DNA from 2 places in the Serratia sp. 2723 genome. Region 1 is predicted to be linked to the other one. Evidence: predicted binding sites of a transcription regulator. Region 1 holds the regulator's gene; the other holds the start of a gene.
The links. The regulator Fur, encoded in region 1, represses iron uptake genes when iron is present. The targets are predictions, from matches to a motif close to ATAATAATGAGAACNACTATCAA.
Positions count from the first base shown of each region.

Region 2: a site for Fur is predicted at 1,197-1,219, ahead of feoA (ferrous iron transporter A). Genes of this name have one in related genera too.

Region 1 is NZ_JBNDIN010000003.1:57,087-61,242, reverse strand. Features, by position in the region: gene ABIE29_RS05170 (beta-N-acetylhexosaminidase) at 1-1,537, shown strand, start outside; gene fur (ferric iron uptake transcriptional regulator) at 1,682-2,128, opposite strand; gene fldA (flavodoxin FldA) at 2,438-2,977, opposite strand; gene ybfE (LexA regulated protein) at 3,181-3,468, opposite strand; gene ybfF (esterase) at 3,716-4,156, opposite strand, start outside.
Region 2 is NZ_JBNDIN010000010.1:75,703-79,858, reverse strand. Features, by position in the region: gene ABIE29_RS15795 (Hsp70 family protein) at 1-556, opposite strand, end outside; gene feoA (ferrous iron transporter A) at 1,350-1,574, shown strand; gene feoB (Fe(2+) transporter permease subunit FeoB) at 1,650-3,965, shown strand; gene ABIE29_RS15780 (FeoC-like transcriptional regulator) at 3,965-4,156, shown strand, end outside.

The DNA.
Region 1 (4,156 bases):
GACGGATGATGAAGGTTGGCGTATTGAGATCCCTGGCCTGCCAGAGTTGACCGAAGTGGGCGGCCAGCGTTGCCATGACCTGAGTGAAACCACCTGCCTGATGCCGCAATATGGCTCTGGCCCGGCACCGCACGGTGGTTTCTTCTCCCGTCAGGACTATATCGACATCGTTAAATATGCTCAGGCGCGCCAGATTGAAGTGATCCCTGAGATCGACATGCCAGCGCACGCTCGTGCAGCGATTATTTCCATGGAAGCTCGCTACAAGAAACTGCTTGCCGAAGGGAAAGAGAAAGAGGCTAACGAGTTCCGCCTGGTGGATCCGACCGATACCTCCAATACCACCTCGGTGCAGTACTTCAACCGCCAGAGCTACCTGAACCCATGCCTGGATTCGTCCAAGAGCTTTGTGGACAAAGTGATTGGTGAAGTGGCCCAGATGCACAAAGAGGCCGGCCAACCGCTGAAAACCTGGCACTTTGGTGGGGACGAAGCGAAGAACATCCGTCTGGGTGCTGGCTATACCGACGTGAAAAAACCGGAAGCGGGCAAGGGTATCCTCGATCTGAGCAAAGAAGACAAGCCGTGGGCCAAGTCGCAGGTTTGCCAGGCCATCATCAAAGACGGCAAGGTGGCAGATATGGAACACCTGCCAAGCTACTTCGGTCTGGAAGTCAGCCAGTTGGTGAAAGCGCACGGCATTGACAGAATGCAGGCGTGGCAGGACGGCCTGAAAGATGCCAAAGACTCGAAGGCCTTTGCGACCAAGCATGTGGCGGTGAACTTCTGGGATACCCTGTACTGGGGTGGTTTCGACTCGGCTAACGACTGGGCGAACAAGGGTTATGACGTGGTGATCTCTAACCCGGACTACGTCTATATGGACTTCCCATATGAAGTCAGCCCGGACGAACACGGTTATTACTGGGGCACCCGCTTCAGCGACGAGCAGAAGATCTTCAGCTTTGCGCCGAACAACCTGCCGCAGAACGCCGAAACCTCGGTTGACCGTGACGGTAACCACTTCACCGCCAAGAGCGACAAACCATGGCCGGGCGCATATGGTCTTTCCGCACAACTGTGGAGCGAAGTCGTGCGTACCGACCAGCAGATGGAATACATGATTTACCCACGTGCAGTGTCGCTTGCAGAGCGTGCATGGCACCGCGCCAGCTGGGAGCAGGATTACAAAGCTGGCCGTGAGTACAAAGGTGGCGAAACCCACCAGGTCGATACCAAAACCCTGGACCAGGACTGGCTGCGCTTTGCTAACCTGATTGGTCAACGTGAGCTGGCCAAGATGGATAAAGCGGGCGTGAGCTATCGCCTGCCGGTTCCAGGTGCACGTATCGTCGGTGGTCAGTTGGAAGCGAATATTTCTCTGCCAGGTTTGGGGATTGAATATTCCACCGACGGCGGCAAACAGTGGCAGCGCTATGACGATAAAGCGCGCCCTGCGGTAGCGGGTGACGTGCAAATCCGTGCAATCAGCCCGGACGGCAAACGCTTCAGCCGCGCCGAACCGGTGAAAGCGTAAAATAGTGCGAGGTGAGAGCAAACTGCAATAGTGATCATTGAGTGGATATTTTTCCCCGGGCCTGTCCGGGGATTTTTTTCTCTGTCATCCGGGCATAAAAAAACCGCCATGTAGGCGGTTTTCGCGTTCTGGCGCGGGCCAGAATCAATTCTTGTCGTGCAGCGCTTCGTTCTCGCGGCAATCGCCGGTTTCACAGTGGCCGTACAGGTACAGGCTGTGGTTGGTGAGCTTGATACCGTGTTGCTTGGCGATATCGCGCTGACGCACTTCGATGGATTCGTCGCTGAACTCGATCACTTTGCCGCAGTCCAGGCAAATCAGGTGATCGTGGTGGTGTTGCTGAGTCAGTTCGAATACCGACTTGCCGCCTTCAAAATTGTGGCGTGTCACAATACCTGCGTCGTCAAACTGGTTCAGCACGCGGTATACCGTGGCCAGGCCAATTTCTTCGCCCATATCTATCAGTTTTTTGTACAGATCTTCCGCACTGACGTGATGGCATGCCGGATCCTGCAAGACTTCCAGGATTTTGAGTCGCGGAAGAGTGACTTTTAAGCCAGCCTTCTTCAATGCGGAGTTGTTATCAGTCATGCGGATTCAGTCCTGTTACTATGCTAATCAAGTTGAGGCGTTCTCGCCTATGGCATCGGTCGGCACAAAGCGTTAATCGCGTCTCATTATAGAACCGGTTGCTGCAAATAGAAACCGCCGGTTGTTAACAAACATATCTTTGCACTTTTACAGGGTAATCATGCAAAGCTTTGATGGATGGGATAAACCGATGTCTTAGTCTACCGTGGCGAGGCAGGAAGTTACAAACTTGTAGCTTCTATTGCTCTAATCCGTGATGCCGATAACAGAAGGGCGCAGTATACGGCGCCCCTACAATATGTTCAGAGCTTAGCCGACGATCTCGGCCAGGCTCAGCTCTTCACTGATTTGCTTGACCCAGGCGTCTACGCGTTCGTTGGTCAGCTCAGGTTGACGATCTTCGTCAATGGCCAGCCCGATAAAGTGATCGTCATCTGCCAGACCCTTGGAGGCTTCGAAATGGTAGCCTTTGGTTGGCCAATGGCCGACGATGGCCGCACCGCGTGGTTCAATGATGTCGCGGATGGTGCCCATCGCATCGCAGAAATATTCCGCGTAGTCTTCCTGATCGCCACAGCCAAACAGCGCTACCAGCTTGCCGTTAAAGTCGATATCTTCCAGCGTCGGGAAGAAATCATCCCAGTCGCACTGTGCTTCGCCGTAGTACCAGGTTGGGATACCGAGCAGCAGGATGTCAAACGCTGCCAGATCTTCTTTACTGCTTTTGGCGATGTCGTGGATTTCTGCCACGTCGTTGCCGAATTTTTGCTGAAGCGTCTTTTGGATCATCTTGGCAATGTTTTCGGTATTGCCAGTGTCGCTGCCAAAGAAAATGCCTACATGAGCCATAGTGAGAATAACCTTTTAATTCAAATGAATGTATTGCGTAAACGCGGCCTGAGGCGCTGCCAAGGGAAGGCTTGCTCAGCCGTAAATGCGTATCATGCCAGAAATTTGCCCTGAGGTTTTATCGCGTTTATGCGATGCCTCAGCGGAGGTGGAACCGATCTGGCGTCATCCTTAACGCCGTGCCGCGCGTGCGGCAGCAGAGATCAGTGTTCTGGCTGTTCTTCCGCCAGTTGGGCCAACAGCATTTGTTCGATCAATTCGCTGCGGCTGATATTGCGCTGGTCGGCCAGTTTGTTCAGAGCATCTACCGCGTCTGCGTTGATTTTCAGCTCCACACGCCGTAATCCACGCACTTTGTCCCGTCGTAGCTGATTGCGCTTATTAATTCTAAGCTGTTCATCACGGGAAAGCGGGTTGGTTTTCGGGCGCCCTGGACGGCGTTCATCTGCGAACAAATCCAGCGTCGTGCGATCCGTTTGTTCTTTTGCCATTGTTGCGCTACTGCAAGGGAGTTTGCATCAAAAAGCGGTTTACGCTTCCTGACGGTTTGATTTACACAATTCGGGCCAATAAACCCTAACCCAAATTCGCCCCCAGCCAAGCGCAGCTTCACACCTGGACAGGGTGGCAAAATTATAGCGCGCCATATTACCCCAGCAGATGGAGCAACGACAATGCCTAACTTAGCCACAAACGCGCTAAGCTATTCTGTCTAGCGCGTTTTTTCGCCATTTAAGCTCACGGTTGGTCAATAAAACGGTGGATTGCCCGTAATACGGCGTCCGGTTTCTCTGCATGGACCCAGTGGCCGGAGCCTGCAACCACATAGGCGCGAGCCTGCGGGAACTGACGGGCGATGTCATCGCGGTAGCTATCCTGTACGTAAGGCGAGAGACCACCACGGATAAACAGCGTCGGGTGTGGCCAGGGGGGAACCTCTTTCCAGCCGATAATATTCTCATATTGCTCGATCAACACCGGCAGGTTGAACCGCCAACTGCCGGCATGGAAAGATTTCAACAGAAACTGGATCACACCTTCCTCATCCAGCGTGGCCCGCATGAGCTGCGCAGCCTGCTGACGCTGGGTGATACCCGCATCGGTGACGGCTTGCAGTGCGGTAAAGATCTGGTCATGGCGGCGAGTGTCGTAATCCACCGGGGCGATATCGATCGCCAC
Region 2 (4,156 bases), on a different contig from region 1:
ATACCGTGACGTCAAAAGTGCCCCCGCCCAGGTCAAACACCAAAGTACGGCCAACCCCTTGGGTGTGCAGGCCATAAGCCATCGAAGCCGCAGTCGGTTCATTAATCAGCCGCACCGCATTCAAACCGGCCAGTTCAGCGGCAAAGCGGGTCTGCTTACGTTGCTCATCGCTAAAATAGGCAGGTACCGAAATCACAACGTCGCGGATCGGCTGGCCAAGAAAACTTTCTGCGTCTGATTTCAGCGATTTCAACACGATTGCCGATAGCTCTGGGGCGTCAAACGTCTGTTGGTCCAGTTTGAATTTCTTCTTGCTGCCCATGTAACGTTTAAACAGCGCTGCCGTCTTTTGCGGGTGAGTCGTCAGGCGAGATAACGCAGAGCGACCAACCAGTATCGTCCCATCTTCATCAATGCTGACGACCGAGGGGGTAAGAAATTCATTGAGCACATTGGGGATTAAGCGCGACTCCCCGTCTTGCCAGACACTAATGAGGCTATTGGTGGTGCCTAAATCGATGCCGATTGCCGGGGTAGCGTCATGCTGCTGTAACATCGTCCTGACCTCGTAAAGAAGGATGCTTGCCTGCTAGTACAGCCGTATTAAGCGTGGCAACTTAGTCCATGATGGGGGTTTTTTATATATCGTTTGATATTAGCACGATGGCATTAGGTAGCTCATCGCCATGGAATTTATTTGCTTGAAAGTAATGTTCTACTTTAGTTGAAAAATTTAGCCGGTAGCTCGTTCCCATCGCCTTCATCTTTTCTTGTGCAACCTAGTAGCGCCCCTCCCCCCCCCCCCCCCGACAATTTTGACCTGCCGCAATAAAATGGCGATTTTTTACCATCTCCGTTTCCCGCCATCGCCTTCATCCCCGCAACGGTAAAAATACTCCGTTGTTAACACCCTTATTAACACCGCCGTTTCAGGCCATCGATTATGCCGTAAACACAAATACTTACCCCTCTCATTTACAGCAAGCGATGTTGCCAGATCTGCGCCGTGACACTCTCAGCCACTCCAATAGAGCTACAACTGTTTCATCTCCGCAAGAAAATGTACAAATTTGCAACTTAATTAACCTTTTGCGCTCATTTGCAGTGCGTTTGGCTTAGTGTTAAAACTAGGCTTGGCAAGGCGTCCATTGCAGATATGACAGCATTTACAATTGCCCATACATTCCGTATTGAATACGATAATTGTTATCACTATGATTCTGTGTATTCATTGCTCTGTTTTTGGCTCGGCGCTCCTGGCCCCATACACCTTTTCACAGGTAGTCTGGGCAGCAAATGTTCTGAAGGTGTCATTCCCGTGGGAATGCCCAACGCATTGAGAAGACAATATGCAGCTGCTTCCTAAACATACCTATAAAATCACCGGCTTCTCCAACGAGATCAGCCCGGCCTACCGCCAGAAATTACTGTCGCTTGGCATGCTGCCCGGCTCGCAGTTTGACGTAGTACGCGTGGCACCGCTTGGCGACCCGATAGAAATAAAAACTCGCCGCGTTAGCCTGGTGCTGCGGAAAAAAGATTTAGACCTGATCCTGCTCGATAGCCAACCGTAACGCGCTATCCCCGCCTCAGGAAGTTGCCGTGTGCAAACGCGGCCGATACTTAATTTACTGATATCACGTTGGTTTATGAAAAAAATCACTATTGGCTTAATCGGTAACCCAAACTCGGGCAAGACGACGCTGTTCAACCAGCTCACCGGGGCACGCCAGCGGGTCGGTAACTGGGCTGGGGTGACGGTTGAGCGTAAAGAGGGCCAGTTTTCGACGCCGCAGTCGCAGGTCACGCTAGTGGACTTACCAGGCACTTACTCGCTCACCACCATCTCCGAACAAACCTCGTTGGATGAGCAGATCGCCTGTCACTACATCCTGAGCGGCAATGCAGATATGCTGATCAATGTGGTCGATGCCTCTAATCTGGAACGCAACCTCTACCTGACGCTGCAGCTACTAGAGCTGGGTATTCCGTGCATCGTGGCCTTGAACATGCAAGATATTGCCAAGAGCCAGAATATTGAAATCGATGTCGCCGCGCTGGCCGAGCGTCTTGGTTGCCCGGTGGTATCCATGGTTTCCACCAAAGCCGACGGCATTGGCCTGCTGAAACAGACCATCGACAATCACCGCTTCAACCAGTTAAAAGCGCTGGTGGCCTATCCACCGCTGCTGCTAGACGAAATCACTACGCTGACCGAGGCCATGCCTCAACAACTCCCCACCGAACAACGGCGCTGGCTGGCCCTGCAAATGCTGGAGGGTGACATCTACAGCCATCAGTTGGCCGGGAAAGCCACCGAGCTACTGACACATTCCAGGCTAGCGCTGCAACAGCAGCACCAGGAAGATCCCGCGCTGGTCATTGCCGATGCCCGCTACCAGTCGATCGCCACTATCTGCGATGCGGTCAGCAACTCAAAGCTGGCGTTGCCAAACCGCCTGACGGAGGTGCTGGATCGGGTGATCCTCAACCGCTGGCTGGGCGTCCCCATCTTCCTGCTGGTGATGTACATCATGTTCGTATTGGCGATCAACATCGGCGGTGCACTGCAACCGATCTTCGATCTCGGTTCGGCAGCCATCTTTATCCAGGGCATTCAGTGGGTCGGTTATACCCTGCATTTCCCGCAGTGGCTGACCGTCTTCCTGGCGCAGGGCGTGGGCGGCGGTATCAATACCGTGCTGCCGCTGGTGCCCCAGATCGGCATGATGTATCTGTTCCTGTCATTCCTGGAAGACTCCGGCTATATGGCTCGAGCGGCATTTGTGATGGACCGCCTGATGCAGGCGCTCGGGCTGCCGGGTAAATCCTTTGTGCCGCTGATCGTCGGCTTCGGCTGTAACGTACCGTCCATTATGGGCGCACGCACCTTGGATGCCCCACGCGAGCGGTTGATCACCATCATGATGGCCCCCTTTATGTCCTGCGGCGCGCGTTTGGCAATCTTCGCCGTATTTGCCGCGGCCTTCTTCGGCCAGGATGGCGCGGGCGTGGTGTTCTCACTGTATATGCTCGGCATCGTGGTGGCGATCCTCACCGGCCTGGTGCTGAAATACACCATCATGCGTGGCGAAGCATCGCCGTTCGTGATGGAACTGCCGGTTTATCACGTGCCGCATCTGAAAAGCCTGCTGCTGCAAACCTGGCAACGCCTGAAGGGCTTCGTGCTACGCGCCGGGAAAGTGATCGTGATTGCCAGCATCTTTATTGGCGGCTTGAACAGCTTCTCGTTCAGCGGCCAGCCGGTAGACAGCATCAATGATTCAGCGCTGGCCTCGGTTTCCAAAGTGCTGACCCCATTATTACAGCCAATGGGCGTACATAATGATAACTGGCAGGCAACCGTCGGGCTGGTGACTGGGGCGATGGCCAAAGAAGTGGTGGTCGGCACGCTCAATACGCTGTACACCGCAGAGAACATCACCAATGAGCACTTCGATGCCGCCAACTTCAATCTGCTTGATGAACTCGGTGCCGCCGTCAATGAAACCTGGCAGGGCCTGAAAAACACCTTCAGCCTGAGCGTACTCTCCAACCCTATCGAAGCCAGCAAGGGCGATGGTGAGATGGGCGTGGGCTCAATGGGCGTCATGAGCAGCAAATTTGGCACTTCAATCTCTGCCTACAGCTATCTGATTTTCGTGTTGCTGTACGTTCCCTGCGTCTCGGTGATGGGGGCTATCGCACGTGAGTCCAGCCGGGGTTGGATGACCTTCTCCATCCTGTGGGGGCTAAACGTGGCCTATTCGCTGGCAACGCTGTTCTATCAGTTCGCGACCTTCAGCCAACATCCGCAATACAGCGCGACGGCGATCCTGATCGTGCTGCTGTTCAATGCGCTGGTGCTATTGGGCTTGCGCAAGGCACGTAGCCGCGTAACGATACGTTTACGTAGCGCCACTTCGGCGTCCTGTTGTCAAAGTTCGCAAGGTAACTGCCACTAATGGCCAGTCTGCTGCAAGTCCGTGATGCGCTTGCCCTACGGGGCGGCGCTCAGGCACTGCAGCTGAGCCAGCAACTGGCAACGCCCTTGCCATTGGTTGAGGCAATGCTGCAACGTTTGACCGCGATGGGGAAAGTTGAACGTATTGAGCTTGATAGCAGCGAATGCCTGAGCGGCAGCTGTAAGAGTTGC